One region of the Pseudomonas sp. FP603 genome, then DNA from elsewhere that is predicted to be linked to it. Evidence: predicted binding sites of a transcription regulator. Region 1 holds the regulator's gene; the other holds the start of a gene.
The links. The regulator sigma-54, encoded in region 1, starts transcription at its own class of promoters, with help from an activator protein. The targets are predictions, from matches to a motif close to ANTGGCATNNANNTTGCTNT.
Positions count from the first base shown of each region.

Region 2: the regulator sigma-54 is predicted to act here: its motif matches at 12,199-12,218, upstream of PSH65_RS09795 (circularly permuted type 2 ATP-grasp protein).

Region 1 is NZ_CP117431.1:5,905,268-5,920,888, forward strand. Features, by position in the region: gene PSH65_RS27370 (KpsF/GutQ family sugar-phosphate isomerase) at 1-612, shown strand, start outside; gene PSH65_RS27375 (HAD family hydrolase) at 612-1,136, shown strand; gene lptC (LPS export ABC transporter periplasmic protein LptC) at 1,144-1,716, shown strand; gene lptA (lipopolysaccharide transport periplasmic protein LptA) at 1,703-2,251, shown strand; gene lptB (LPS export ABC transporter ATP-binding protein) at 2,251-2,976, shown strand; gene PSH65_RS27395 (RNA polymerase factor sigma-54) at 3,162-4,655, shown strand; gene hpf (ribosome hibernation-promoting factor, HPF/YfiA family) at 4,730-5,038, shown strand; gene ptsN (PTS IIA-like nitrogen regulatory protein PtsN) at 5,051-5,515, shown strand; gene rapZ (RNase adapter RapZ) at 5,518-6,375, shown strand; gene PSH65_RS27415 (HPr family phosphocarrier protein) at 6,391-6,666, shown strand; gene PSH65_RS27420 (ZIP family metal transporter) at 6,843-7,736, opposite strand; gene PSH65_RS27425 (superoxide dismutase) at 7,767-8,378, opposite strand; gene PSH65_RS27430 (hypothetical protein) at 8,380-8,820, opposite strand; gene PSH65_RS27435 (aspartate ammonia-lyase) at 8,848-10,224, opposite strand; gene PSH65_RS27440 (FagA protein) at 10,217-10,612, opposite strand; gene pmbA (metalloprotease PmbA) at 10,857-12,203, opposite strand; gene yjgA (ribosome biogenesis factor YjgA) at 12,312-12,836, shown strand; gene tldD (metalloprotease TldD) at 12,888-14,330, opposite strand; gene PSH65_RS27460 (carbon-nitrogen hydrolase family protein) at 14,349-15,197, opposite strand; gene PSH65_RS27465 (YhdP family protein) at 15,457-15,621, opposite strand, start outside.
Region 2 is NZ_CP117431.1:2,109,685-2,125,305, reverse strand. Features, by position in the region: tRNA gene PSH65_RS09845 (tRNA-Ser) at 1-75, opposite strand, end outside; gene PSH65_RS09840 (crotonase/enoyl-CoA hydratase family protein) at 384-1,073, shown strand; gene PSH65_RS09835 (1-acyl-sn-glycerol-3-phosphate acyltransferase) at 1,288-2,010, shown strand; gene PSH65_RS09830 (magnesium and cobalt transport protein CorA) at 2,155-3,126, shown strand; gene PSH65_RS09825 (amidotransferase) at 3,195-3,908, opposite strand; gene PSH65_RS09820 (3-hydroxyacyl-CoA dehydrogenase NAD-binding domain-containing protein) at 4,016-6,160, opposite strand; gene PSH65_RS09815 (acetyl-CoA C-acetyltransferase) at 6,199-7,404, opposite strand; gene PSH65_RS09810 (cytochrome c) at 8,042-8,863, shown strand; gene PSH65_RS09805 (transglutaminase family protein) at 8,988-9,797, opposite strand; gene PSH65_RS09800 (alpha-E domain-containing protein) at 9,794-10,744, opposite strand; gene PSH65_RS09795 (circularly permuted type 2 ATP-grasp protein) at 10,757-12,166, opposite strand; gene PSH65_RS09790 (ribonuclease E inhibitor RraB) at 12,547-12,888, opposite strand; gene PSH65_RS09785 (hypothetical protein) at 13,101-13,334, opposite strand; gene PSH65_RS09780 (PLDc N-terminal domain-containing protein) at 13,638-13,829, opposite strand; gene PSH65_RS09775 (hypothetical protein) at 13,913-14,443, opposite strand; gene PSH65_RS09770 (ankyrin repeat domain-containing protein) at 14,543-15,061, opposite strand; gene PSH65_RS09765 (long-chain-acyl-CoA synthetase) at 15,174-15,621, opposite strand, start outside.

The DNA.
Region 1 (15,621 bases):
ATCAGCCTGACCGGTAACCCCGAGTCGCCGCTGGCCAAGGCAGCGGAAGTCAACCTCAATGTAAGCGTCGAACACGAAGCCTGTCCGCTGAATCTGGCACCTACCTCGTCGACCACCGCGGCGCTGGTCATGGGTGACGCTCTCGCCGTTGCCTTGCTTGAAGCTCGCGGCTTTACCGCTGAAGATTTCGCTTTTTCCCACCCGGGTGGTGCCCTTGGCCGCCGCTTGTTACTGAAAGTGGAAAACGTCATGCATGCCGGCACCGAGTTACCGCAAGTGATATGCGGTACGCTGCTCAAGGATGCCTTGATGGAAATGACCCGCAAGGGGTTGGGCATGACCGTCGTACTAAGCACAGATGGAAAACTCGCCGGGATCTTCACCGACGGCGACCTGCGCCGCACCCTGGACCGCACCATTGATATTCATAGCACGACCATTGACGAAGTGATGACCGCCCACGGCAAGACCGCACGCGCCGAGATGCTCGCCGCCGAGGCGCTGAAAATCATGGAAGACCACAAGATCAATGCGCTGGTAGTAGTCGACAGCGAAGACCGCCCGGTCGGCGCCTTGAACATGCACGACTTGCTGCGTGCGGGAGTAATGTAATGAGCACGGACCTGCTGCAACGTGGCAAACAGATCAAACTGGCGGTATTCGACGTCGACGGCGTACTGACCGACGGGCGCCTGTATTTCCTCGAAGACGGTAGCGAATTCAAGACTTTCAACACCCTCGACGGCCAGGGCATCAAGATGTTGATGGCCGCCGGTGTGCAGACCGCGATCATCAGCGGCCGCAAAACGCCGGTGGTCGAGCGGCGAGCGAAGAACCTCGGCATTCCACATCTGTTTCAGGGCCGAGAAGACAAACTGGTGGTACTCGACGGGCTTCTTGCCCAACTCAACCTGAGTTATGAACAAGTGGCCTATCTCGGCGACGACCTGCCTGATCTGCCGGTGATTCGCCGCGTCGGTCTGGGCATGGCGGTGGCCAGCGCTGCCAGTTTCGTGCGCGAACACGCCCACGGCATCACCCAGGCCCGTGGTGGCGAGGGTGCCGCTCGCGAATTCTGCGAATTGATCCTGCGCGCCCAGGGCCGCCTCGATGCGGCCAACGCCGCGTACCTGTGAGCCCATCATGCTGAGCAAAAAGATCCGCAACATCCTGATGTTCGGTTGCATCGCAGCGATTTTTGCAGCGGTCGGCTACTGGAACATCAGCCCGGAACGCTTCCTCGACAAACCGGTGGTGAAGGTCGATGAAAGCGCGATCGACTATTACGCCGTCAACGCCCACAGCGTGCAGTACCTGCCCGACGGCAAACTGCAATACGAAATGACGTCGGACAAGGTCGAGCACCTGAAAGCGACCGAAGTGACGTTGCTGACCAATCCTGACCTGAACATGTTTCGTGGCACCGAATTCCCCTGGCACGTCCAGAGTGAGCGCGGCGAAGTCAACCCGGACGGCACTCAGGTCGAGCTGATTGATTCGGTACGTATCACGCGTTTCGACGAAAAAAATCGCAAGACCCTGATTACCACAACCCGTATGACAGTGTTCCCGCAGCAGGAATATGCGCAGACCGATCAACCCGTTAGAATCGACGGCGCTGGCGGTGTATCGACAGGCAACGGAATGAAAGCGTACTTGAAAGAAAGCAGGATACACCTGCTATCGAACGTAAGAGGACAGTATGAGGCTCGTTAAAACTCTCCCTATTTTGCTCAGTCTGGGCGCAGCACTGGGAAGCGTGAGCGCCTGGGCTCTGCCGAACGATCAAGAGCAGCCTATCCGCATTCAGGCCGACGATGCCCAACTGGACGACAAGAATGGCGTTGCCACCTACAAAGGCGACGTGATCATCACCCAAGGCTCGATGAAGGTCACCGGCAATACCGTGACCATCACCCGTACCCCGGCCGGCGACATCGACGTAGTGACTTCGGTGGGCAACCTCGCCTACTTCGAGCAACTGCAAACGGCGGGCGACACCAAGCCGGTTCAGGGCTACGGCGTAACTATTCAGTACCACGCCTCGCAAAACCGCGTCGTGCTGATCGATCGCGCCAAAGTCATCGACAAGGACAACAACGTCACCCAAGGCGAGAAAATCGTCTACGACACGGTCAAAAAGCTTGCGAGCGCCGGTCGCGCCACGGGTAACAAGGTCACCGAGTCGCGTCCTCGCATCGACATGGTGATCCAGCCGAAGAAGAAAACCGACGAGCAAAAGGCCCAGTAATGGCAACTCTGAAAGCTCAGCATCTGGCCAAGAGCTACAAGAGCCGTCAGGTCGTGCGCGACGTCAGCCTGTCTATCGACAGCGGTCAGATCGTCGGCCTGCTTGGTCCTAACGGCGCCGGTAAAACCACGTGCTTCTATATGATTGTCGGCCTGGTACAGGCCGATCAGGGCCGCGTACTGATCGATGACCTGGACGTCAGCCACCAGCCGATGCACGGTCGTGCGAAGGCGGGTATCGGCTATCTTCCGCAAGAAGCGTCGATCTTCCGCAAACTGTCGGTGGCCGACAACATCATGGCCATCCTCGAGACTCGCAAGGAACTCGACAAGGCCGGTCGTCGCCAAGAGCTGGAAAGCCTGATGCAGGAATTCCACATCCACCACATCCGCGACAACCTCGGCATGAGCCTGTCCGGTGGTGAACGCCGCCGAGTGGAAATCGCCCGAGCGCTGGCCACCAATCCGAAATTCATCCTCCTCGACGAACCCTTCGCCGGTGTGGACCCGATTTCGGTAGGCGACATCAAGCAGATCATTCATCACCTCAAGGCCAAAGGCATTGGCGTGCTGATCACGGACCACAACGTCCGCGAAACCCTGGATATCTGCGAAACCGCCTACATCGTCAACGATGGTCAACTGATCGCCGAAGGTGACTCTGCCACCATCCTGGCCAATGAACTGGTCAAGGAAGTGTATCTGGGCCATGAGTTCCGCCTGTAAGCACTGAGGTGCCCGGGTCGCCGAGAGGGCGCTCGCTTCAATAAAAAAATCAATAACCTTTTATTGTTACAGCGCTCTAGGCAAACACTTCAGTTTCGGGCATATAATTTGCTTATGTTTGGCGCTTCGGCGCCCTGTAGTGGATGGCGCATGTGCGCCGGCGAATAAGGTGTTAAGCCCCTGCCATGAAACCATCGCTAGTCTTGAGAATGGGCCAGCAGCTGACGATGACACCGCAGCTGCAACAGGCCATACGCCTGCTCCAATTGTCGACCCTGGACCTGCAACAGGAAATCCAGGAGGCCCTGGAGTCCAATCCGATGCTCGAACGCCAAGAAGAAGGCGACGACTTCGATAACGCAGACCCCTTGGCCGATAGCGCCGAACAGAAACCCAACGCCGACGTTCAGGAACCCTCCTACCAGGAAACCGCCCCGACGGTGGATAACCTAGAGGAAGGCGACTGGAACGAGCGAATTCCCAACGAATTGCCCGTCGACACCGCCTGGGAGGACGTCTACCAGACCAGCGCCAGCAGCCTGCCGAGCAACGATGACGACGAGTGGGATTTCACCACCCGTACGTCGGTCGGTGAAAGCCTGCAAAGCCATTTGCTCTGGCAGCTGAACCTTGCACCGATGTCCGACACCGATCGCCTGATCGCCGTAACCCTGATCGATTGCATCAACAATCAGGGCTACCTGGACGAAACCCTCGAGGAAATCCTCGAAGCGTTCGACCCGGAACTGGACATCGAACTGGACGAAATCGAAGCCGTCCTGCACCGCATCCAGCAATTCGAACCCGCTGGCATCGGCGCCCGCAATCTCGGTGAGTGCCTGCTGCTGCAACTGCGCCAGCTGTCCGCCAAGACCCCCTGGCTGGCAGAGGCCAAGCGTCTGGTCACCGATTACATCGACCTGCTCGGCAGCCGCGACTACAGCCAGCTAATGCGCCGCATGAAGCTCAAGGAAGATGAGCTGCGCCAGGTCATCGAACTGGTCCAGAGCCTCAATCCGCGTCCGGGCTCGCAGATCGAGTCCACCGAAGCCGAATACGTTGTTCCGGACGTGATTGTGCGCAAGGACAACGAACGCTGGCTGGTGGAGCTGAATCAGGAGTCGGTGCCACGCCTGCGGGTCAACGCCCAGTACGCCGGTTTCGTGCGTCGTGCCGATACCAGCGCCGATAACACCTTCATGCGCAATCAACTGCAGGAAGCTCGCTGGTTCATCAAGAGTCTGCAAAGCCGCAATGAAACCTTGATGAAAGTCGCCACCCAAATCGTCGAGCATCAGCGCGGCTTTCTTGAATACGGTGACGAAGCCATGAAGCCGTTGGTGCTGCATGACATCGCCGAAGCGGTGGGCATGCATGAATCGACGATTTCACGGGTAACCACGCAAAAATTCATGCATACCCCACGGGGCATCTATGAACTGAAATACTTTTTTTCCAGCCACGTCAGTACCTCCGAAGGCGGTGAATGCTCGTCCACGGCGATCCGCGCGATCATCAAAAAACTGGTTGCCGCGGAAAATCAGAAAAAGCCGTTGAGTGACAGCAAGATCGCTGGTTTACTGGAGGCACAAGGCATTCAGGTGGCTCGCCGCACCGTCGCCAAGTACCGCGAATCCCTCGGGATCGCGCCTTCGAGCGAACGCAAGCGGTTGATGTAGAGCCACGCCACAGCGTTCCAGTGGTAGATCATCTGATCTACCGCTTTATGCACTGGCAACGAAGGAGAAGCTGTATGCAAGTCAACATCAGTGGACACCAACTGGAAGTGACCGAACCCCTGCGCACCTACATCGGCGAAAAACTCGACCGATTGGAGAGGCATTTCGACAAGATCACCAATGTGCAAGTCACGATGAACGTCGAAAAACTGCTGCAGAAGATCGAAGCCACGCTGCATATTCCCGGCGGAGAAGTGGTCGCCAATGCCGAGCATACGGACATGTATGCCGCCATCGACCTGCTGACCGACAAGCTGGATCGCCAACTCAAAAAGCATAAGGAAAAGACCCAGAGCCTCCTCCAGGGCGCGACCGGTCGTTAACATCCCCAACCCATGATCCGACTTGAAACCATCCTGACCCCCGGCCGTTCCCTCGTGAACGTGCCGGGCGGCAGTAAAAAGAAAGCCCTCGAACAGATTGCCAACCTTATCCACAAAGAAGTGCCGGATCTGGCCATGCAGGATGTATTCGAGAGCCTGGTTGCCCGTGAAAAACTCGGTTCCACCGGTTTTGGCAACGGCATCGCCATCCCCCACTGCCGCCTAAAGGGCTGCGACTCGCCCATCAGTGCCTTGATGCACCTGGACGCGCCTATCGATTTCGACGCCATCGACGGAGCCCCGGTTGACCTGCTGTTTGTGCTGCTGGTCCCGGAAGCCGCCACCGACGCACACCTGGAACTGCTGCGCCAGATCGCCAGCATGCTTGATCGCAAGGAAGTGCGCGAAAAACTGCGCAGCGCCCCGAGCAACGAAGCCTTGTACAAGGTTGTCCTGGACGAGCAGAACGGTCACTAATCATGCGCCTGATCATCGTCAGCGGCCGCTCCGGCTCAGGTAAAAGTACCGCCCTCGATGTGCTCGAGGACAACGGCTATTACTGCATCGACAACCTGCCTGCCGGTCTGCTGCCGGAGTTGGCCGAACGCGCGCTGATTCATACCGAACTGGCACAACCGCTGGTGGCCGTGTCCATCGATGCGCGTAACTTGCCAAGCCACCTGTCGCGGTTTCCCGAATTGCTGGAAGAAGTCCGCAGCCGGCATATCCAGTGCGATGTGCTGTACCTGGACGCCGACGAAGAAACCTTGCTCAAACGCTTTTCGGAAACTCGCCGTCGTCACCCGCTCAGTAGCGCCAATCGCTCATTGGCGGAGGCGATAGAGGACGAAACCAACCTGCTCGGGCCTATCGCCGATCTGGCCGACCTCAAGGTCAATACCACCAATCTGAACCTGTATCAGTTACGCGATACCATCAAGCTGCGCCTGCTGAATCAGCCGGAACCGGGCACTGCGTTCCTGGTGGAGTCTTTCGGGTTCAAACGTGGCATGCCGGTGGACGCCGATCTGGTGTTCGACGTGCGCTGCCTGCCCAACCCTTACTGGAAGCCGGAGCTACGGGCACAGTCCGGGCTCGATCAACCGGTGGCCGAGTACCTGGCGGCACAACCTGACGTCGAAGAGATGTTCCAGGACATTTCCTCCTACCTGCTCAAGTGGCTGCCCCGCTTTGCCGCCAGCAACCGCGCCTATGTCACCATTGCCATTGGCTGCACCGGCGGGCATCACCGCTCTGTCTACCTGACCGAACGTCTGGGTCAGGTCCTGCTAAAAACCCTGAAGAACGTCCAGGTCCGCCACCGCGACCTCAGCTAAAGGATTCACATCGCGATGCCTGCTCTGGAAATCGAAATCATCAACAAGCTGGGCCTGCATGCCCGCGCGTCTGCAAAATTCGTTGGCGTCGCCGGTGAGTTCAAGGATTGCACGATCAGGGTGGGACGCACCCCAGAATCCACGGTCGATGGCAAAAGCATCATGGCCATGATGATGCTCGCTGCAGGCAAGGGCACCAAAATCTATATCAGTACCGAAGGCGAAGACGAGCAGAGAGCACTGGATGCGCTGACAGACTTGATCAACCGTTACTTCGACGAAGGCGAATAAACAGCGCGGGCTCTTGTGGCGAGGGAGCTTGCTCCCGCTGGGCTGCGAAGCGGCCCCAAAATTGCCACCCGTGTACGCCAAACATAACCGCATTCGCTGATTTTACGACTGCTCCGCAGCCGAACGGGAGCAAGCTCCCTCGCCACAAAAGCACCTTTTCACTAAGCCTGCACACCTCAAGCAAGCGCGGTATCCATCACCATCATCAGACAAAACCCGATCAGCAGCCCAAGGCTGGCCAGTTTGTCGTGACCATGGCGGCGCGACTCGGGGATGACTTCGTGAGTCACCACCAGCAACATCGCACCAGCCGCCAGTGCCAGCCCCAAAGGCAACAGCAGTTCGGCCAGGCTCACCAGCCAAGCACACAACAGAGCAAAGACCGGCTCGACCAACCCTGACGCAGCACCGATCAGGAACGCCTTGACCCGCGACACCCCTGCTCCCGCCAACACCAACGCAATCACCAGCCCTTCCGGCACATCCTGCAAGGCGATGCCCATGGCCAGGCTGTCGGCGTCAGGCATGCCACCGCCGGCCGAGACGCCGACCGCCATGCCTTCGGGGATGTTGTGGGCGATGATGGCAAACACAAACAGCCAGATCCGCGGCGGAATAACCGGTCGCTCCAGTGTCCCCACGAGCATTTCGGGCGTAGCACCAGAGACCTTGCGATCCACCAGAAACAGCCCGAATGCACCCAGCATGATGCCGAAGCTGATCAGGCCGCTGGCCGCCCAAGGCGTCAGGCCGAGGTTTTCGGCCGCGGCAATGCCCGGCACAATCAGCGAAAACGCCGTCGCCGCGAGCATCACTCCGGCCCCGAAACCCAGCAGCGTATCGCTGACTGCCTGAGGCATCTGCCGAATCACCAGCACCGGCACTGCGCCCAAAGCTGTACCCAAGGCGCAAATCGCCCCGCCTTGCAGGGCACGCTGCAGTTTCGGTTCGAGGTCCAGCCAGCTCAGCCCCTGGGCAGCCAATAACGTCATTCCTGCCAGCAGTAACAGCGATCCCAGTGCGTAACGAAACATCCGTCCACTTCCGGCCGCCAGTGTTTCAGTGCCCATAGTCAGCCCTGGATTGTTTTTATAGAAGATTCAAACCAGCGCAGCCTGATAACGCGCGGCGACTTCAGGCCAATTGATCACGTTGTAGAACGCATTGATGTATTCCGGACGGCGGTTCTGATAGCGCAGGTAATAAGCGTGTTCCCAAACGTCCAGGCCGAGAATCGGCGTATTGCCATTCATCAATGGGCTATCCTGGTTGCCGCTGCTTTCAACGATCAAGGTCTTTTGCGGCGTCACGCTCAACCAGGCCCAACCGCTACCGAAACGGGTCAGCGCAGCTTTGGTGAAGGCTTCCTTGAAGTTGTCGAGACCACCCAGTTGTTCGTCGATCGCCTTGGCCAGCGCGCCTTCAGGCTGGCCACCGCCGTTGGGTGCCATGACTTCCCAGAACAACGAGTGGTTGGCATGCCCACCGCCCTGATTGATCACCGCCGCACGAAGTTTTTCCGGCAATTGCTGGGCAGCCGCCACCAGTTTTTCCACGGGCCATTCAGCAAATTCAGTGCCTTCTACCGCAGCGTTGAGGTTGTTGATGTAGGTCTGGTGATGTTTGGTGTAGTGGATTTCCATGGTCTGCGCATCGATGTGCGGTTCCAGGGCATCGTAGGCGTACGGCAAGGCAGGCAAGGTAAAAGCCATTTCAATGAACTCCATGTTGTAAGGGCGCAGGCTGATGCGAGGGCGACGCGGTGTCGGTGTGCAACAAACGGTGGGTGCGCGGATACTCGCCGTGATCGCTGATGAAATTCAGCAGTTCGACATAGGTTTTGCTGCTCTGGCGCAGCGCGGCCTCACGCAAAGCCGGCGCCAGTCGCGGGTTCTGCATGGTCTGCAACAGTCGTTGATGGATCGCGCACAAGTACTCGGCGCTCTCCTCCGGCTGGTTCAGACGCAAGTGCAGGTCCGCCAGGTTATGGTGGGAAATCACGCAAGCCGCCACCGCTTCGTCGGCATCCGCCCAGCGCTCGAACAACACTTGTGCCAGGGCCAATGCCTGCAAATAAGCCTCGCGGGCATCGACCAGCTCGCCCAGCATGAAACAGCGATTTGCTCTTTCGATCGTGCGTTTCCAGTGCTCCATGGTGAGCCTCCAAAGCGGTAGCAGTGATTAAACGCCGCCTGCGGTGAGCTTCTCTGGGTTGAGCAATTCTTCCAGTTGGCTACGCGTCAGGTCGGTGTGTTCCAGGGCGACATCGATCACCGGCCGGCCCTGCTGATAAGCCTTCTTGGCAATCTCAGCGGCTTTTTGGTAACCAATAATCGGATTGAGTGCAGTGACCAGAATCGGATTGCGCGACAGCGCTTCCTTGAGCCGGGCCTCGTTGACCTTGAAACTGGCGATAGCCTTGTCGCCCAGCAGACGGCTGACATTGGCCAGCAACTCGATACTGCTCAGCAGGTTCTGGGCGATGATCGGCAGCATGACATTCAGCTCGAAATTGCCCGACTGACCGGCAACGGTGATCACCGTATCGTTGCCGATCACCTGAGCGGCGACCATCGCGGCAGCTTCCGGGATCACCGGATTGACCTTGCCGGGCATGATCGACGAGCCCGGCTGCAAGGCTTCGAGTTCGATTTCACCGAGCCCGGCCAACGGGCCGGAATTCATCCAGCGCAGGTCGTTGGCGATTTTCATCAAGGAAACCGCTGTGGCCTTGAGCTGCCCTGAAACGCTGACCGCCGTGTCCTGCGAACCGATCAGCGCAAACAGGTCCTTGCCCGGCGTGAACTGAACCTGAGTCAGTTGGCTGAGTTGTTGGCTGAAACGCGCCGCAAACTCCGGATGGGCATTGATCCCGGTACCCACCGCCGTGCCGCCCTGGGCCAGGGATTGCAGGCTCGGCAGCAGATCCTGCAAGTGACCGATATTGGCCTTGAGCTGTTGCGCCCAACCATTGAGCACCTGACTCATGCGCACCGGCATGGCGTCCATCAAATGGGTACGCCCGGTTTTGACGAATGGATGAACCTGCTCGGCCTTGTGCTCGATCACCTGCACCAGATGCACCAGCGCCGGCAGCAACTGCTCATGCAAGCTCAATGCGGCGCTGACATGGATGGTGGTGGGGATGATGTCGTTGCTGCTTTGGCCGCAATTGACGTGATCGTTGGGATTCACCGGCTCGCCCAACAAGCGGCTGGCCAGGGTGGCGATCACTTCATTGGCGTTCATGTTGGAGCTGGTGCCGGAACCGGTCTGGAAGATATCCACCGGGAAGTGCTGCATGAAGTCGCCTTCGAGCAGGCCTTGAGCCGCGTCGACGATCGCCTTGCCCTGGGATTCGCTGATCTGTTTGAGCTCGACGTTGGCTCGGGCGGCAGCAGCCTTGGCCAGAATCAGCGCCCGGATGAACTGCATGGGCATCGGTTTGCCGCTGATCGGGAAGTTATCCACTGCGCGTTGGGTTTGCGCGCCGTAAAGCGCGTCTATCGGGACTTGCAACTCGCCCATACTGTCGCGTTCGATACGTGTGTTATTCATCAGGAGATCCTTGCACCAGTTCTATGAGAGGAATCGAAGGTTGCAACTCGCAGGTCGCCAGTTGCCAGGCGTAGCTTTGCCAGCGCTTGAGGCGGCAACCGCAGAGTGATTGCCGTTCGAGATCGCGCAACGGCCGCCAGGCCTGGTCGAGACACAGGCTGCGCCAGTGCCAGGGCAGTGCGACGTCGGTGGCAGTGTCGAGCAATAAACGGAAGGAGGTTTCGGCGATGGTCCAGGGAGAGGTGGCCGTGCAACACGCCAGATACCGGCCCTCGGCCAGGTAATGTTCGATCAGGCGCGGCTCGTCAGGGTCCATGGCGCAACGGATCTGGCGACTCATCCAACGCCAGCTTTCGAGGTAAGGCTGCTCGTGCAAGGCAGAACTCATGATCCGGGCTCATTCGGTAATGAGATTTATTATTAGATGATAATGAGAACCAAAACAAGCATGACAAGCCAGGGATCCCATTGTGGGAGCGGGCTTGCTCGCGAAAGCGGTGTACCAGCCGCCGCAGATGTCGAATGTGATGGCCTCTTCGCGAGCAAGCCCGCTCCCACAGGATCGGTGTTGCGGCCAATAAAAAAGGCGCGCCATCCGATGGATGGCGCACCTTTTTGTGCAGCGACCGGGGTTAGCTACCCGCCACTGTCATCCGCTCGATCAACACCGAACCGGTGCGAATGTTGCTGCGCAACTCCAGGTCATTACCGACCGCAATGATCTGCTTGAACATGTCGCGCATGTTGCCGGCGATGGTCACTTCCTGGACCGCGAACTGGATTTCGCCGTTCTCGACCCAGAAACCCGCCGCGCCACGGGAGTAATCGCCAGTGACCATGTTCAGGCCCTGCCCCATCAGTTCGGTGACCAGCAGGCCACGGCCCATGCGGCGCAGCAAGGCTGCCTGATCTTCATCGCCATGGGTGACGAACAGGTTGTGCACGCCGCCGGCGTTGGCGGTGCTCGGCATGCCTAGTTTGCGGCCGGAGTAGGTGCCGAGTATGTAGGACACCAACTCGCCCTTCTCCACGAATGGCTTGGCGTAAGTCGCCAGGCCATCGCCGTCGAAGGCCGAACTTCCCAGAGCGCGCATCAGGTGCGGACGTTCATCGATGGTCAACCATTCCGGGAACAATTTCTGCCCCAGAGTGCCTTCGAGGAACGACGATTTGCGATACAGGCTGCCGCCGGAGATCGCCGACAGGAAACTGCCGAACAAGCCACCGGCCAGTTCCGCGGAAAACAACACCGGCACTTCGCAGGTCGGTACCGGACGCGCGCCCAGACGGCTCGCCGCCCGTTGCGCGGCGCGTTGGCCGATGCTCTGCGCAGAGGCCAGCAAATTGCCCTGACGGTTCACGTCGTACCAGTAATCGCGCTGCATCTGGCCATCGGCTTCGGCGATCATCACGCAGCTGAGGCTGTGACGAGTCGACGCGTATCCGCCGATAAAACCGTGGCTATTACCGTAAACCCGACAGCCCTGGTGAGTGCTGAGGGTGGTGCCGTCGGCGTTCTTGATCCGGCTGTCGGTGGCAAACGCCGACGCTTCACAGGCCAGGGCCTGCTCGATGGCTTGCTCCGGGGTAATGCCCCATTCGTGGAACAGGTCGAAATCCTGCAGATCCTTGGCCATCAACGCGGCATCCGCCAGGCCCGAGGCTTCGTCTTCGGAGGTGTGCTTGGCAATGGCCAGCGCGGCGGCGACGGTTTCGCGAATCGCTTCCGAACCGCTGGCCGAGGTGCTGGCCGAGCCTTTGCGCTGCCCCACATACAAGGTGATACCAAAACCCTGATCGCGATTGAACTCAACGGTTTCGACTTCGCGCTGACGCACCGTGGTCGACAGGCCCTGCTCCAGCGACACGGCCACTTCACAGGCACTGGCGCCCTGGCGCTTGGCTTCAGCGATGATCTGCTCGACTTGTTCTTGCAGTGCCGGCAACGCTTGTGGGCCGACGCTTTCAACTGCACTCATGCTGTTCTCCACTCAAATTCTGCTTTCGGCTGGGGCCTTCGAGCGACCGGGCCGGACAAGCGGCCCCCGACTGGTTATCATGGCGGCGTTTCTTTGCGGACGGCCACCATGGTTGATTCTTACGACGACTCCCTCGATACGGGAGAAAAAAGCAAATCCCAGGTTAAACGCGAGCTGCATGCTCTGGTTGACCTCGGCGAGCGCCTTACAACGCTCAAGCCTGACTTGCTGGCAAAACTGCCATTGACCGACGCTTTGCGCCGGGCTCTGGGCGATGCCTCCAAACACACCGCGAATATCGCGCGTAAACGGCACCTTATGTTCATCGGCAAACTGATGCGCGATCAGGACACTGACGCCATTCTGACTCTGCTCGATCAACTGGATGCCTCCACTCGGCAGTACAACGAACGTTTCCATGGCCTGGAACGCTGGCGCGATCGCTTGATCGCGGGCGACGATGCGGTCCTGGAGAAGTTCGTGCTCGACTACCCGGAAGCTGATCGTCAGCAATTGCGCTCCCTGATCCGTCAGGCCCAGCACGAACTGGCGACCAACAAGCCGCCGGCCTCGAGCCGTAAAATCTTCAAGTACATCCGTGAGCTGGACGAGACTCAACGCGGTTTGCGTTAAGTCCCGAATCGGGTGAGTTGCCAAGCGGCTCACCCGAAGCTCCATCCCTTCTTACGATCCTGTGCCACCCACAGTGATCGCATCGATTTTCAGCGTTGGCTGGCCGACACCCACCGGCACCGACTGCCCATCCTTGCCACACGTTCCCACACCGCTGTCCAGCGCCAGATCATTACCGACCATCGACACCTTGCTCATGGCTTCCGGCCCGTTGCCGATCAACGTCGCGCCTTTGACCGGGGCAGTAATCTTGCCGTCTTCGATCAGGTACGCCTCGCTGGTGGAGAACACAAACTTGCCACTGGTGATGTCCACCTGACCGCCGCCGAGGTTGGCGCAGTAGATGCCGCGCTTCACCGAGGCGATGATTTCCGCCGGATCGCTTTCGCCCGCCAGCATGTAGGTGTTGGTCATACGCGGCATTGGTAGGTGCGCGTAGGATTCGCGACGACCATTACCGGTTCGGGCCACGCCCATCAAGCGTGCGTTGAGCTTGTCCTGCATATAGCCTTTGAGTACGCCGTTTTCGATCAGCGTGGTGCACTCGGTCGGCGTGCCTTCATCATCGACGCTCAGCGAACCACGGCGCCCGGCGAGCGTACCGTCATCGACGATGGTGCAGAGCTTCGAGGCAACCATCTCGCCCATGCGCCCGCTGTAGGCCGAACTGCCCTTGCGGTTGAAATCGCCTTCCAGGCCATGACCGACAGCTTCGTGCAGCAATACGCCGGACCAACCGGAACCCAACACCACCGGCAACGTACCGGCCGGGGCCGGGATCGCTTCCAGATTCACCAGCGCCTGGCGCAACGCTTCGCGGGCATAGCCCATGGCACGGTCGTCGCTGAGGAAATAGCGGTAATCGGTACGACCGCCACCGCCATGACCGCCGCGCTCACGACGGCCATTCTGCTCGACGATCACGCTGACGTTGAAACGCACCAACGGTCGCACATCCGCCGTCAGCCCGCCGTCGGTGGAAGCAATCAAAATCCGTTCCCAGACCCCGGCCATGCTCACGGTGACTTGCTGGATACGCGGGTCGAGGGCACGAGTCGCCACGTCGATACGCTTGAGCAGCTCGACTTTCTCGGCACGGCTCATCACTTCCAGCGGGTTGTCCGGCCCGTACAACTGGGCGACATCCTGGGTGGTGAACGCCTGCACACTGCCATTCTGCCCGGCCCGGGAGATCGAGCGGGCTGCACGGGCCGCCGCGCCCAGCGCTTCGAGGGTGATCGCATTGCTGTAGGCGAAACCGGTCTTTTCACCCGATTGCGCACGCACGCCGACACCCTGGTCGAGGTTGAAGCTGCCTTCCTTGACGATCCCGTCTTCCAGTGCCCAGGACTCGGAAATCTGCCCCTGGAAATACAGGTCGGCGGCATCGATGCCCGGGCCGGCCAGATCGCCGAGCACACCTTGCAGGCTCTCGATCGTTACGCCGCCGGGCGCCAGGAGGTGTTCACTGACGGAGGACAACAACTCGCTCATATGCTTTACGCCTTAAATTCATCGTTCTGAGGCAGGTCGCTGGGCGCCCTGCGAGAAAAAGCGCCGGTGAGTGGACACCGGCATCCGCGTCCTGATGGACGCCTGTTCGCTGCTGTCGCGTTCGGCCAGCAGCACGGCCTCGCCTTGATCCTGTTGTGCCAGCACACGCCCCCATGGGTCGACAATGGCGGCATGACCAAAGGTTTCTCGTGGCCCCGGATGCGTCCCACCTTGGGCGGCCGCGAGCATGTAGCACTGAGTCTCGATGGCTCGCGCGCGAATCAGCACGTCCCAATGGGCCGCGCCGGTCACCGCGGTAAAGGCCGACGGTGCGGTGATCAACTCCGCGCCAGCCGCACGCAGTTCGCTGTACAGCTCCGGGAAACGCAGGTCATAACACACCGTCAGGCCGACTCGACCGACAGGAGTGTCGGCAATTACCACACCACTGCCATAAGCATAGTCATCGGATTCTCGATAACGCCCGCGATTGTCCGCTACGTCCACGTCGAACAGGTGCAGCTTGTCATACCGTGCAACGGTTTCGCCCTGGTCATCGACCAGCAACGAGCAGGCATGCACTTTGGCCGTCGGTTGATCCACCGGCGGCAACGGCAATGTGCCTGCCACTATCCATAACTTGAGGTCGCGGGCGGTCTGTTTCAACCACGGCAGGATCGGGCCTTCGCCCATAGCTTCGGCGCGGCCGATGTCGGCAATGTCGCGACGGCCCATGGCAGCGAAGTTTTCCGGCAGTACGGCAAGCCGCGCGCCACCGGTCGCCGCCTGCTCAAGCAGACGACGGGCCTGGGCCAGATTGGCCAGCACGTCGCTCTGGCTGACCATTTGAATCACCGCTACAGACATGGCCATTTCCTTTTTTGTGATTGCGCACTGCCGCAGGTCAACGACGTGCCCTTGTAGCAGCTGGCGAAGCCTGCGTTCGGCTGCGCAGCAGTCGTAAATCCGCAATACACAGTTTGCCTGAAGGACCGCGGCATCCGATTTTACGACTGCTGCGCAGCCGAACGCAGCCTGCGGCAGCTGCTACAGGAAACGTGGCGGCTACAAAAAACCCTTTGGTCATGCTACTCCATAGGCCCAAAGAGTGCTTTTTCAAAAGAATTCAAAAAGGCTTGTCGAAGGTGATTTTCGGTTCTTTCCATGGGCCTTTGACGGTGTATTTGACGCTGGCAAAGCGCGCCACGCGGTCACCAATCAGTTTATCGATCAGGAACAGCGCCCCGCCGACGGCCGGTGCACCGACAATCAGCGCGGCGATCGGCAGATT
Region 2 (15,621 bases), 3.1 Mb from region 1:
GATTCGAACTCTCGATACAATTTCTTGTATACACACTTTCCAGGCGTGCTCCTTAAGCCACTCGGACACTTCACCGTATCTCGTCAAACATGTTCTGTCTGTCGAGGCGCGCTAATGTAGTCGAAAGCTTTTCTGATGGCAAACTTTTTTTGCAGAATTTTCATGCGGTTAGCGATTTAGTTGTTCCTGTGGGTGCCGTGCCATGGCAAACCCGCCAATCTCCGGCTTCGCGCCCTCTTCTATATAGAGGGGAATGCGCGGCTGGCGTGGCCGGCAACGCTTGCCGGGCGGGGAAAAGGGTGACCGGGCGGTCACTCACGGCGCTTTACCTGGTCTACGGCGGTGGGTAACGTCTGCCCTACTTTATTAGAAGGATTGGCGTCATGAGTGAGTTGATTTCCTACCATCTCGAAGACGGTATCGCGACCCTGACCTTGAGCAATGGCAAGGTCAATGCCATCTCGCCGGATGTGATTGTTGCGTTTAACGCTGCGCTGGATCGGGCGGTGGCGGATCGGGCGGTGGTGATCATTACCAGTCAGCCGGGTATTTTTTCGGGTGGTTATGACTTGAAGGTGATGACGGCAGGCCCTAAAGAGGCCATTGCGCTGGTAGCTGCCGGTTCGACCCTGGCTCGTCGCCTGCTGTCGCACCCGTTCCCGGTGGTCGTGGCCTGCCCTGGGCATGCGGTGGCCAAGGGTGCGTTTATTCTGTTGTCGGCTGACTACCGCATTGGTGTCGATGGCCCGTTCAGCATTGGTTTGAACGAAGTGCAGATCGGCATGACCATGCACCACGCCGGTATCGAGCTGGCGCGTGATCGTCTGCGCAAGTCGGCGTTTCACCGTGCGGTGATCAATGCTGAGATGTTCAATCCGCAGAGTGCTGTGGATGCCGGTTTCCTTGATCTGGTGGTGTCGGCCGAAGAGCTGCAAGGCGCGGCGCTGGCGGCGGCTCGTCAGTTGAAGAAGCTCAACATGACTGCCCACAAGAACACCAAGCTGAAAGTGCGCAAGGCGCTGCTGGAGACGCTGGACAACGCGATCATCCTGGATCAGGAGCATATGGGTTAAGCCCCTACGCGTTGCACCGAAAAGCCCGACCGTCGTGTCGGGCTTTTTCTTACGTGTCTGGTTTAAAACCTTTCAAGCGCTCTAGGCCGCATCTGACCCATAAGTCGGAAACATGCGCTCAAACATCGGCTATCTCCCACTTCTATAGCGGCAATTGCCGAAAACAGTGCACATCCGTACACTGCGCCACCTTTTGTCCCGGTGGGCCCTGTAAATGCTGTTTGTGTTTCGTATGTTATTGATGGGCTTGCACTTTATTCTGGCCGGTATGCTTGGGGTGATTCTCGGTCTGTGTCGGCCGTTTAATCCGGACAACAGCCGTTTATGCGCGCGTCTGTATGCGTGGCCGGCGATGTGCATTTTGCGTTTGCGCGTGAAGGCCGACGTCGGGCCGTTGATGGATAAGCCTGACAGTTGTGTGATCATTGCCAACCACCAGTCCAACTACGATCTGTTTGTGTTCGGCAACGTGGTGCCCCGTCGCACTGTGTGCATTGGCAAGAAGAGCCTGAAGTGGGTGCCGTTGTTCGGGCAGCTGTTCTGGCTGGCCGGCAATGTGTTGATTGACCGCGGCAATGCGCACAAGGCACGCCAGTCGATGCTGACCACTACTCGCACCTTGCAGCATGAAGACACCTCGATCTGGGTTTTCCCGGAAGGCACGCGCAACCTCGGCGAAGAGCTGCTGCCATTCAAAAAAGGCGCGTTCCAGATGGCGATTGCCGCGGGCGTGCCAATCGTGCCGGTGTGTGTCAGCAGTTACGTCAAACACATGCGATTGAACCGCTGGCGCAGTGGGAAGATTCTGATCCGTTCGCTACCGGCAATTCCTACGGCTGGATTGAGTCTGGATGACATGCCGATGCTGATCGCCCAGTGTCGCGAGCAGATGCGCGAGTGCATCGACTCGATGGATCGGCAACTGCAAGCCGCCTGAAAAAACCCGCCCTGTGCGGGTTTTCTTTTGCCTGCGAACTCTACAGATTTTGCTGACTCTCAAGCAGCAGACAAGGTTAAGCTGAATCCTGCCTGGCCCCGCCAGTCTTTATAGAAAGCGGCTAATAAGAAGTGAATCACTATCATGGGTAGAGTCGTTGCTGCTGCGGTTTACAGTGCCGGTAAGAAAGTCACCAATATTACCCTCGACGAAGGCGCCGCCTGGGCTGCCAAGCCTGGCCACTTTGTGTGGATTGGTCTGGAAGAACCGAACGCCGAAGAGCTGTTCAACCTGCAACGTCAGTTCAACCTGCATGAACTGGCCATCGAAGACGCCCTGGAAAAACACAGCCGACCGAAGCTGGAAACGTTCGGCGACGCACTGTTTATCGTCACGTATTCGCCGATCCGCAATGAAGGCAAACTGGAGTTCATCGAAACTCATATCTTTGCCGGGAAGGGCTACATCATTACCGCACGCAATGGTCATTCAGCGTCCTACGCCTATGTCCGACAGCGTTGTGAGGCGCGGCCGCTGTTGCTGGAGCATGGGGAAGATTTCGTACTCTATGCCATCCTCGACTTCGTGATTGAAAACTACCAGCCGATGGGCGAAGCGATTCATGCCGAGATCGATGAGCTGGAGACCAATGTCCTCTGCGGTTCCCTGAACGAACGCGACATCCAGAAACTCCACGGCCTGCGTCGCGATGTATTACGCTTGCGCCGGTTTGCGGCGCCGATGGTGGAGATCGGTGAGGAACTGCAAAATCTGAGCTTTCCGTTCATCGACAAGAATATGCGCCCGTACTTTCGCGATGTGCAGATTCATGTCACGCGGCAGATGGAAGACCTCACGACCCTGGCGGACATTGCCAGCCAGACCATCGAGGTCGGGGTGTTGCTGGAGGCGTCGCGCCAGAGCGTGGTGCAGCGCAAGTTTGCGGCGTGGGCAGCGATTCTGGCGTTCCCGACGGCGGTGGCCGGGATCTACGGGATGAACTTCGAGGACATGCCAGAGTTGACTTGGCATTATGGGTATTTCGGGGTGTTGGGGTTTATTGCCGTTGGGTGCGTCAGTTTATGGGCGAGTTTCAAGCGGTCGGGGTGGTTGTGAGTATGGTGTGACGCGGAGCGTCACGGGATGCATTCCCACGCGGAGCGTGGGAATGATCAAACATCCGACTAAGGCTTGTGCGCCACAAACCGCATCATCCACTCCGCAACAGTCGCTCCATGGTGAGGATGCTCCAGGCTCGCCATACCTTTCTGATAAACCTCTTCGCCCAGATGCTGCTGACGAATATCCAGCAACGCCCGTGAGTAATCGTGAATGAACTCCGGATGCCCCTGGAAGCACAGCACTTGATCGTTGATGTGGTACGCGGCGAACGGGCAGAAATCGCTCGAAGCAATCACCGTAGCGTTTTCCGGTAGCGCGGTGACCTGATCCTGGTGGCTGATCAGCAGCGTCAGCTCTTCCCTCAGCGGGCTCATCCATGGCGCCTTGGCCGCGAGTTTGTAGCTATGGGTGCCGACGCCCCAACCTTGGGTCGCTCGCTCACTTTTGCCGCCCAACAACAGTGCCAGCAGTTGATGGCCGAAGCACACGCCCAGCAGTTTGTCGCCGCGCTCGTAGCGGTTCAGCAGGTAGGTCTTGAGGGTTTGAATCCACGGGTCGGTGCCGAAGGAATCGGCCTTGCTCCCGGTGACCAGATACGCATCAAAGGTCTCGTCATCACTGGGATAATCGCCCTGCATCACGTTGTACACGGTGAACTCGGCAGCGATGGGTTGCTGCGAAAACAGACGCTGGAACATCTGCCCGTAACCCTGATATTGATCGACCAGTTCCGGACGCAGGATGTCGGTTTCCAGAATGCAGATGCGTAACGACATAAAAAATACCTGACACATGAAGGGAATAATGCACACCCCAGAGCCTGCCTTGAAACACAGTGGCAAGGCAAGCCCCGGAACGCGTCATCGGTCCCTTAGAACGTCCCTTAAAACAACGCGTCTTTGGCGGCTTTCTCCAGCAACAGCGCAGGCGGTGTGAAGCGCTCGCCGTACTGCTCGGCCAAGTACTGGGCGCGGGCGACGAAGTCTTTCACGCCGTACTGATTGATGAACTGCAGCGCACCGCCAGTCCAGGCCGCGAAGCCGATGCCGAAGATCGAGCCGACGTTGGCATCCGCCGTCGAAGTCAGCACACCCTCTTCCATGCAGCGCACGGTTTCGATGGCTTGTACGAACAGCAGTCGATCGCGTATGTCCTGCGGCGAAATCTGCCCATCGGCTTTCTCGAAGCGGCTTTTCAGCTCTGGCCACAAATGCTTCTGCCCTGTGGCCGGATAATCGTAGAAACCACCTCCAGCGGCCTTGCCCGGACGCTTGTATTCCTTGAGCAACAAGTCAATCACGGCGAACGCCGGGTGCTCAATCAGGTTTTTCCCTTCTGCGCGCAAGTCTTTGGCAGTTTGTTCGCGGATATGGCTCATGAGGCTGAGGGAAACTTCGTCGGAGATCGCCAGAGGCCCGACAGGCATGCCGGCCTTGCGCGCTTCGGTCTCGATCATCGGCGCGCTCACGCCTTCGCCAAGCATGGCGATGCCTTCGTTGGTGAAGGTGCCAAATACTCGGGAGGTAAAGAAGCCGCGACTGTCGTTGACCACGATTGGCGTCTTCTTGATTTGCAGGACGAAATCGAATCCGCGAGCCAGGGTTTCGTCGCTGGTATGGACGCCCTTGATGATTTCCACCAGTGGCATTTTCTCCACGGGACTGAAGAAATGCAGGCCGATGAATTTCGTTTGGTCCGGCACGGCGGTGGCCAGGCCACTGATCGGCAAGGTCGAGGTGTTGGAGGCGATGACCGCGTCCGGGCCGACAACTGTTTGCGCGGCTGATGAGACCTTGGCCTTCAGTTCGCGATCTTCAAACACTGCTTCAATGATCAGATCGCAACCCGCCAGGTCCGCATCGTTTTCGGTGGCATGGATTCGCGCCAAAATCTCCCCGCGCTGCTCACGAGTTAACTGACCACGCGCAATTTTCTTGTCCAGCAACGTCGCTGAGTGGGCCTTACCCTTCTCTGCCGCGGCGAGGTTGATGTCTTTGAGCACCACGTCGATGCCGGCCGATGCGCTGACAAACGCGATGCCCGCGCCCATCATCCCGGCGCCGAGCACGCCGACTTTCTTCGTCACATAAGGCGCTATGCCTTGGGGCCGGGAGCCACCGGCATTGATCTCATTGAGCTGAAACCAGAACGTGCCAATGAGGTTTTTCGACACCTGCCCGGTGGTCAGCTCGGTGAAGTAGCGGGTTTCGATCAGGTGCGCGGTGTCAAAATCCACCTGAGCGCCTTCCACCGCGGCGCAGAGGATTTTCTCTGGCGCGGGCAGGCAGCCCTGGGTTTTGCTGCGCAGAATTGATGGCGTGATAGCAAGCATCGGCGCGAGCTTCGGATCCGACGGCGTGCCGCCAGGAATCTGATAACCCTTCACGTCCCAGCGCTGCACAGCGACCGGGTGAGCGACAATCCACGCCCGCGCCTTGGCCATCAGCTCATCGCGATCGGCTGCCAACTCGTCGATCAATCGCGCCTGTAACGCCTGTTGCGGACGGATTTTCTTGCCTTCAAGCAGATACGGCAGGGCTTTTTCAATGCCCAGCATGCGGACCATGCGCACTACCCCGCCGCCGCCCGGCAACAGGCCGAGGGTGACTTCCGGCAGGCCCAGCAGCACCGACGGGTTGTCCAGCGCGACGCGGTGATGACAGGCCAGGCAGATTTCCCAACCACCGCCGAGTGCCGCGCCGTTAATGGCGGCAACCACCGGTTTGCCGAGGGTTTCCAGGGTGCGCAGTTGGCCCTTGAGGGTCAGCACCATGTCGTAAAAGGCTTTGGCTTCGGGTTTGCCGACCTTGATCAGTTCATTGAGGTCGCCACCAGCGAAGAAGGTCTTCTTGGCCGAGGTAATGATCACGCCGGCAATGGCCTCCTTGTCGGCGACCAGTCGGGCGACGCAGGTGGCCATGGCGTCGCGGTAGACCGCGTTCATGGTGTTGGCACTCTGGCCCGGCATGTCGATGGTCAGGACGACGATCTGGTCCTGACCCTTTTCGTAACGGATGGCTTGGGTCATGGCAATTTTCCTTGAGTCGGATTTTCTTAAAGGCAGGCTCAGAGGCGTTCGATGATGGTGGCAATGCCCATGCCGCCGCCGACACACAATGTCGCCAGGCCATAGCGCAGGCGCCGGGCTTCCAGTTCGTCGAGCAACGTGCCGAGAATCGCGCAGCCGGTGGCGCCGAGCGGGTGGCCCATGGCGATGGAGCCGCCGTTGACGTTGACCTTGTCGGGGTCGATGGCCATGTCCTTGATGAACTTGAGCACGACCGAGGCGAACGCTTCATTGACTTCGAACAGGTCGATGTCTTCGACCCGCAGCCCGGCCTTGGCCAGCGCCTTGCGAGTGGCCGGTGCCGGGCCGGTGAGCATGATGGTCGGGTCGGTGCTGGTGACCGCCGTGCCGACGATTCGCGCCCGTGGCTGCAAGCCCAACGCCCGACCCTTGGCCTCGGAGCCGATCAGCATCAGCGCCGCGCCATCGACGATCCCGGAACTGTTGCCCGGCGTGTGCACGTGGTTGATCCGCTCGATCTGGCTGTAAACCCGCAAGGCCGTGGCGTCGAAGCCCATTTGCCCGATCATTTCGAAGCTTGGCTTGAGCTTGCCCAGGCCTTCCATTGTCGATTCGGCGCGAATGAACTCATCGTGATCGAGCAGGATGATGCCGTTCTGGTCCTGCACCGGCACCAGCGACTTGTTGAACGAACCGTTCGCCCGCGCCCGTGCGGCCTTCTGTTGGGAGCGCAAGGCAAAGGCATCGACGTCCTGACGGCTGAAGCCTTCAATCGTGGCGATCAGGTCGGCACCCACGCCCTGGGGCGTGAAGTGGTTGTGCAAATTGGTTTCCGGGTCCAGCGCCCAAGCCCCGCCGTCGCTGCCCATGGGCACGCGGGACATCGACTCGACGCCACCGACCACCACCAGGTCTTCGAAGCCGGAACGCACTTTCATCGCGCCGAGGTTCACCGCTTCCAGCCCCGATGCGCAAAAGCGATTGAGCTGCATGCCGGCCACGCTGACGTCCCAATCGGCCACTTGCGTGGCGGTCTTGGCGATGTCAGAACCCTGGTCGCCGATGGGCGTCACGCAGCCGAGCACCACATCATCGACCTGACTGGTGTCCAGGGACGTGCGCTGCTGCAGCGCCGTCAGCAGTCCGGCCACCAGGTTCACTGGCTTGACGCTGTGCAAGGCGCCATTGGCCTTGCCTTTGCCACGGGGCGTGCGTAACGCGTCGAATATCAAAGCTTGGGTCATGACGTCCTCGAACCTGAAGGTGAATGAAACTCAAAAGATCGCAGCCTTCGGCAGCGCCTACAGGGGGCCGTGTGACCCTGATCTTTATGCCCTCACCTTATGCCGAGCAGCCGTGGATTCAATGACCACAGTGCTCATGTGCGTTGACGGTCACGCTCAGACGAACGGTAGTCTGCTATCGGATAAACCGATTCAAGTCACCAAGCTGTCTAGCAAACGGGCGCCCAAGAAGCTGGCCATAAGCCTCATGCTTTTTTAAAAGCGCAGAGTGCTCAGCACATACGAAATGGATCTAAGCCAATCGTGACGCGGGCCCTAAGGTAAACCTGTACGAAGTTGTCGTCGGGTTTTGCCGAGGCACTCGTTCTACAAGGAAGTGCAGCGCTCTGCCGTCATGGATATGTGCAGGCAGGCATCAGGAAATAACAAAAAAGGCGGTCAAGCCATGTTCAAGCATTCGAAAGTTCGTCAAGCCGGGCTCATTCTATTCGCCACTACACTGTTGTTGATTTTGCCGAACCTGACCAAGGTGATTGGCTGATCGGGCATCAGGGTTTTCATTTCGCCTGATAAAAAATGTGATTGGCTCGCTACCCGGGTCAGCGTGGCTGTGCCAACCTTTGCGCACTTCCACGACATGGACGGCGATCACTTGAAAGCGCTCATTCTATTTGGGGCCTTGCTGCTCAGCATGCCTCTGTCTGCCGCACAGCTGAGTCTGGAGCTAGGCGCGAGTTCTCGCACCTGGCAGACCGAGCAATTGCTCAAGCATCCTCAGGTTCAGACAATCACCATCACTAACGACGTTTCCTACAAACGGGACATGAGCTATCGCGCCGTGCCGTTGGCGGCGTTGCTGACGGGCATCAAGCCTGACGATCATCTGCAAGCCGTTGCCCTGGACGGTTTTGCCGCCGAACTGGCCGCCGCCCCGCTGCTCAATACCCAAGGCGCGCGGGCCTGGTTGGCGATTGAAGACCCGGCCCAGCCGTGGCCGCCGCTGTCAGAAGGCAAGCACAGTGCGGGGCCGTTTTATCTGGTCTGGACCGATCCACAAGCGGGCAATATCAGCCCCGAGCAATGGCCGTTCGAAGTAGCGAGCATCAAGCGCATGGCCCCGGTGGCCGAGCGCTTCCCTGCCCTGCTGCCCGATCCTGCGCTGAAGGCGGACGGTCCGGTGAACAAGGGCTTTGCGCTGTTTCAGAAGAACTGCCTGGCCTGTCATCGATTGAATGGCGCGGGGGATGCGCAGTTCGGGCCGGACCTGAATATTCCGTTCAACCCGACCGAGTACTTCGGCGCGGATTTCCTCAAGCGTTACATTCGAGATCCGCAGAGCTTGCGCCAGTGGCCGCAGGCGAAGATGCCGGCGTTCGCGACGACGGTGTTGCCGGAGGAGGATCTGGAATTGTTGGTGGGGTATTTGAAGCATATGGCGGGACGCAAAGTTAAGCCGTAACCGATCGTTCCCACGCTCTGCGTGGGAATGCAGCCCGGGACGCTCTGCGTCCCATCAAGAGCCGAACGCGGAGCGTCCGTGGAGGCATTCCCACGCAGAGCGTGGGAACGATCAGCGTGTAGGTTTACTGCTGCTGCACTGAGATCACCGGCGCAGGCGTCGGCGACACAAACACCTTCGCATGCATCTGCTCGCACCCACCGCCACGGCGCATGCCGCGCACCGGGCAGGCGTCGAGGTAGTCCAGGCCCACGGCCAGTTTCAGGTGACGCTCCGGGCGGGCCAGTTCGTTGGTCACGTCGAAGCTATACCAGGCGTCATCCAGCCAGGCTTCAGCCCAGGCGTGACTGGCCAGGTGTTCACTGTTCTCGCTGTACAAATACCCCGACACATAACGCGAGGGAATGCCCAGACTGCGAGCGCAGGCGAGAAACGCATGGGCGTGGTCCTGGCAGACCCCGGAACGCCCAGCGAAAGCCTGGGCGGCGCTGGTGTCTACTTCCGTGGAGCCCGGCGTGTAGGTCATGTGCTGGTTCAGGCCATGCATCAAATCGATCAGCGCCGTACGATCCCGGCGTTGTTTGCAGGCCTTCTCGGCGAATGCGCGCAGCGCTTCGTCGGCTTCGGTCAGGCGCGTGAAGCGCAGGAACGGCAGCGCCGACTGGCTTTCATGCTCGGCTTCGCGCAGTTCGTCGATATCCACCTGCCCTCGGGCGCCGATGATGATCGCTTCGTGAGGTTCATCCAGGGTGAGCACATGCAGAATGTTGCCGAATGGATCGAGTTGCGCGCGCACCGGGCGTGGCAAATCGAGCTGCCAGCTGAGCACGTGCTGGCGCTCGCTGTCATGAGGGGTCAATCGCAGGTACTGGATGCTCGCCCGCACCTGATCTTCATAGTGATAGGTGGTCTCGTGGCTAATGGAAAGTCTCATGCCGCCTCCAGGTAGGAACTGTGTATGGCGTTGCCCAACTGGCGCACCAGCGGGATGAACTCGGTCAGCCAGGCGTGCAGGCCTTCGTCGAGGATTTCGTTGATACCGGTGTAGCGCAGGCGCGCGTCCATTTCTGCCGCCAAACGTTGCGCGGGACGGCCGTTGGCCCCCGGCAATTGGGCGAGAATCTGGTCGATTTCTTCGGTGCAGGCCCGCAGGGAGCGCGGCACGTCGGCGCGCAGCAGCAACAACTCGGCCACATGCCGGGCGCCTGGGGCGTCGCGATAGATCTCGGTATAAGCCTCGAACGACGACAAGGCCCGTAGCAAGGCACTCCACTGGTAATAGGCGTGAGCCGTGCCGTCGCTGACTGCTTCAGCCTGATCGCCGGCCATTTCGTAACGGGCGTCGAGCAGGCGCAAGGTGTTGTCAGCCCTTTCGATAAAGGTGCCCAGACGAATGAACCGGAACGCGTCGTTACGCATGATGGTGCCGTAGGACGCGCCGCGGAACAGGTGGGAACGTTCCTTGATCCACTCACAGAAACGGCTCATGCCGTAGCGACTCAAGCCCTGCTCGGCGATTCCGCGAATTTCCAGCCAGGTAGCGTTGATGTTTTCCCACATGTCAGCGGTGATTCGCCCACGCACCGCATGGGCGCTGGCTCGCGCAGCACCGAGGCAGCTGTAGATGCTCGCCGGGTTGGCCGCATCCAAAGCGAAAAAGTGCAGCAGCCGTTCGGCATGCAGTTCGCCATGACGCTCCAGGTAATCGTCCAGAGTGCCGGTGATCAGCAACGGCATGGCGAGTTCGTGCAAGCCATCGCCACGACCGTCCTGAGGCATCAGTGACAGCGAATAACTGATGTCGAGCATCCGTGCGAGGTTTTCGGCCCGCTCCAGGTAACGCGACATCCAATACAGATCCGAGGCAGTTCTACTTAACATGGCAGGCTTCCTTCAATCCTCGACCACCCAGGTGTCCTTGGTTCCGCCGCCCTGGGAGGAATTCACCACCAGAGAGCCTTCGCGCAAGGCGACACGGGTCAAACCGCCGGGCACAACCCGGGTTTCGCGGCCAGACAATACAAACGGACGCAGGTCGATATGGCGTGGAGCGATGCCGTTTTCGACAAAGGTCGGACAGGTCGACAAAGACAACGTCGGTTGGGCGATGTACGCGTGGGGCTTGGCTTTGATCCGCTCGCGGAAAGATTCGATTTCCGCTGCCGTTGCCGCCGGCCCCACCAACATTCCGTAACCACCGGAGCCCTGGGTTTCCTTGACTACCAGCTCTGGAAGATTGGCCAGCACGTGGGACAGTTCAGAAGGATTACGACACTGCCATGTAGGCACATTCTTCAGAATCGGCTCTTCATCCAGGTAGAAACGAATCATGTCCGTGACGAAGGGGTACACCGACTTGTCGTCCGCGACCCCGGTGCCGATGGCATTCGCCAGCACCACGTTGCCGGAGCGATAGGACGACAGCAGTCCTGGCACGCCGAGCATCGAATCCGGGTTGAACGCCAGCGGATCGAGGAAGGCATCGTCGAGGCGCCGGTAGATCACGTCGACGGCTTTCGGCCCGTCCGTGGTGCGCATGAACACCTTGTCATCACGCACGAACAGGTCTGCGCCTTCCACCAGTTCAACGCCCATTTCCCGGGCCAGAAACGCATGCTCGAAAAACGCGCTGTTGAAGCGCCCCGGTGTCAGCACCACCACGCTCGGGTTGTCGAGCGGGCTGGAGCTTTTCAGGGTGTCCAGGAGCAAATTCGGATAGTGGTCGATCGGCGCAATGCGCTGGGCCGCAAACAACTCGGGGAACAGGCGCATCATCATCTTGCGGTCTTCGAGCATGTAGCTCACGCCGCTGGGGGTACGCAGGTTGTCTTCGAGCACGTAGTACGTGCCGTCGCCATCGCGCACCAGGTCGACGCCGGAAATGTGCGAATAGATATCGCGGTGCAGATCCAGGCCTTGCATCGCCAACTGGTATTGCTCGTTGGCCAGTACTTGCTCGGCCGGGATGATGCCGGCCTTGATGATGCGCTGCTCGTGATAGAGGTCGGCAAGGAACATGTTCAATGCCTTGACCCGCTGAATGCAGCCGCGCTCGACGACCCGCCATTCACTGGCGGGGATACTGCGGGGAATGGTGTCGAAGGGAATCAGGCGCTCTGTCCCCTGCTCATCACCATAGAGCGTGAATGTAATCCCGGCACGATGAAATAACAGATCGGCCTCGCGTCGCCGTTGTGCCAAAAGCTCGTCAGGCGTTTCGGCCAGCCAACGGGCAAACTCCCGATAATGCGGGCGGACCTGGCCGCCGGCATCGTACATCTCATCAAAATAGGTGCGGATCATGCCGTACTCCTTGTCACCCGGACATCCAAGCCTTCGCAAGGCCCGTGCCATCGGCATAAACGCTTTGATATCAATCAGTTGGATAACGGCGTCGCACCCGCCGCACCAATCCTGTGCGGTAAATGCCCCAACCTGATCGCCCCCGCTTCATGGCGAAGCAATGCTGTCGCCTATCAGCAGCATAGCCAGAGTTGATTTCACTGCCCGGGGGGCGATGCGGATAATCGGCGCATTCGCTGGAAACCTTATTGTTCTTCCCTTTTAGCCGCCTGTTCAGGTGGCTTTTTTTTTGTCCATTTGATCTTGCTTTTCATATAGCAAAAACGAAAACGGCCAACCCAAAGGTCAGCCGTTGCTGAGTGTTGTCACTGTTCATAAAGTTATGCGAGCAGCCCTCGTACCTCCTGTTTGACGCCCCATCCTTCGATGATACCGCCCAGAGGCTCGACCACCGCCTCGAAGTCCTGCTCAAAGTCGCCGATCCCGTCATAGGTGGCGTACATCACTTTGCTCAGTTCCAGATGCCACGCGCCGTCGTCCCTCACGCTGATCTGGGCATTCAAGGATTCACCACTGAAATGACCTGCCGCCCTGCGTGCCCGCTCCTCGTCCGGGAAAATGGCGTAGAACTCGATGGGATGGAATCGTGAAAAGTCGAAACCGCCTTCTTTCATGCGGCGCAGCACGCTGCTGCTGATGTCTTCTTGATAGGCTGTGCTCATGAAACGTCCCCCTCAGACTGATGGATAGACTTTCCGTATTCCCTGCACTTTCAACCGATTGGTGAGAGCGATACGGCAACAGAGGTTACCGACGGGAAACAAGCATGTAGCTGACAAGACCAGACCTTAGCGAGTCATTCGCTGATCTCGCTTGCAGAGTAGCCTCAAGACAGAGCTGCTGCCAAGGTCTGGTGAGTGATAGACAGGAAGATTCAGATTGGGGTGATGCTGCGGATTTCGATGCTGTACTGGGTTTTCAGGCTTTTGGCGCCTGCATCGGGGGTTCGCCCTTCCAGATCGTTCATGTCCAGTTCGGCGGCGACAGGAAGGAGTCGCTCCTTGATCAGTTGGGCAGCCTCATCGTCGCTGGGGCATTCGGCACGCTCGAAGACTTCATCGACAATTTCACCATGATCATCCACGAAAGTGATTTTCCACTTTTGCATCGGTGCCTCCTCGATAAAACCCATGGATGGGCTTACTTCTATCTGGACTTTTACCTTGAGTGATCGTTCAAACGGATTTACACCGCAAAGGTATGAAAAGTAGGTGCTCCGAGAATGCGGGTGGCAACGGACGGTTACCCGCACATGATGGCCAATCGACGTCACGCTATGGCCCGACCCAATCCTGTGGGAGCGTGGTTTGCCCGCGATGCGGATCGCTGCGGTGTATCTGACTGACCGTAGCGCCTGCATCGCGGGCAAACCACGCTCCCACAGGGTTCAGTATTGTTTGCGAGAAACCGATCAGATCCGCACATTGCCCCTTGGCCCGGCGATGGCCCAGATGATCAGGCCCAGGACCGGCAGCAGGAGGATCAATAGCACCCAGATGATTTTCATCCCGGTCTCGGCGCCACTTTTAAGCACGTTGATGATGGCCCAGATATCAAGGGCAAGAATAATCAGGCCAACCAGGCTGTTGAACGTGGAACCCATGGTGACGCTCCCGAAGAGTGGTATGCACTCTTAGGATAGTCGGGAGATGCAAGGGTTCCGTTTTATTACCGTCCTAGAGGGCTTCAGACGTGGATCGCCACTTTCAGGGCTTCCAGGGATGGCGCGGCGGCTATGCCGACTTCCGCGCACAATTCAAGAACCCGTGGCACGTCGTTACCGTAGACCAGCACCACTTGCAGTTCGTCGTCGAGCAACTGGCTGAAGTTCATCAGCGTGTAACCGCCGTTTTCCTTGTTCATGCTGCTCATCTGCACCTGAATGCGATTGAGCGCCGTGAGGGCTTCGGTCTTGGCCAGTTGCTTGGGTTTGATGTTGAAATCGACACCGGGGCCGAACGAAGCAACGATCTGCGCAAACAGGTCCATGTAGGTGTCAGCCTGGAACAGCACGGTTTCCGGCAGGCTGCCGACGACTACCCATTCGCCCAATGGGATCGGGAAGGTGTCGTCGTAGTTGATGTCCGGATTGGCCGTCAGAAAAGCCTCGGGATCGGCGTAGGCCTGAGCCGCTTCGTCAGCGACTTTCAGGATTTCGCCCTCGTCCATGCAGCCGGAGCTGATTTTGCTGATGAGTTCGACGAGTGCGGCTTTCATGAGGTGGATCCTGTAGCGAGGGAGATTTGAGGGCGCGAAGGATAACGTATTCGCAAACGGATTGCGGGACCAGGCACAAAAGCCCCGCAGCCACAGAGGTCAGGCCAGGAGCTTTTGCAATTGTGCGGTGGTATCCGCCGCGCCCATGGTTTTGGCCGCGTCCAGCGCGGACACACCGTTGGCATCCTTGGCTTTCGGATCGGCGCCTTTGCTGATCAGGTAGTCGATGATTTCGACGCGATTGAACATCGCCGCCATCATCAGCGCAGTGCGACCGTCGAAGGACGAACCTTCCACTTCAGCGCCACCCTCAACCAACGCCTTGACCACCGCCAGGTCACCTTTGAATGCCGCGCCGGCAATCGGGCTCTGGCCGTTGTCATTGCGGATTTCAGGATCAGCCTTGTGCTCGATAAGGACTTTTACCGTGTCGACATGGCCGTGGTACGCGGCCAACATCAACAGGGTATCGCCCTTGTGATTGCGCAGGTTCGGCGGCAGGCCCTTGGTCAGCAGCGCAGCCATCATGGCCGCATCGCCCTCGCGCGCTTTGTTGAACACCTGTTCGGCAAATTCAGCAGCCTCTTCGGGGGTCATCTGGCGGCTTTTGTCTGACATTGGGGACTCCACATTCGGTCAATCGGAAAGCCGATAGTTTCCCGAGCGGTCCGGAACCTGTCACTTCTTTTTTCTCATGGACGGCCATAGCTACGTTCAATAAGAGCCACATTCAATAGCGGTACCTGCCGCCGCGAATATCCGCCAGCACCTGCTCGGTGACTTGCACGTACGTCTGGGTGCCCGGCAACCAGGCGTAGATCGGGTCATCGCCGGTTTTGTTCGGGTCGAAGGCTTCGTCCTTGAGCCGCGTCTTCTGGTATTTGAAGGTCCCGGTGGTTTCCATTTTCACTTTCACCCGCAGGAAAAGTGGCACCGCGTAGGCAGGCATTTGCTGCCTGGCGAAAGCCAGCAACTCGCTGAAATCCAGGGTCGCCAGGGATTCAGCCGGCGTGATTGCCGCCATCCCGGCACGCCCATTGGTGTTGTGGATTTCCACGCCATAGGCCACCGCTTCGGCAATGTGCGGGTGTTGCAAGAGGATGTTTTCGACCTCGGTGGTCGAGACGTTTTCACCCTTCCAGCGGTAGGTGTCGCCCAAGCGATCGACAAACTGCGCG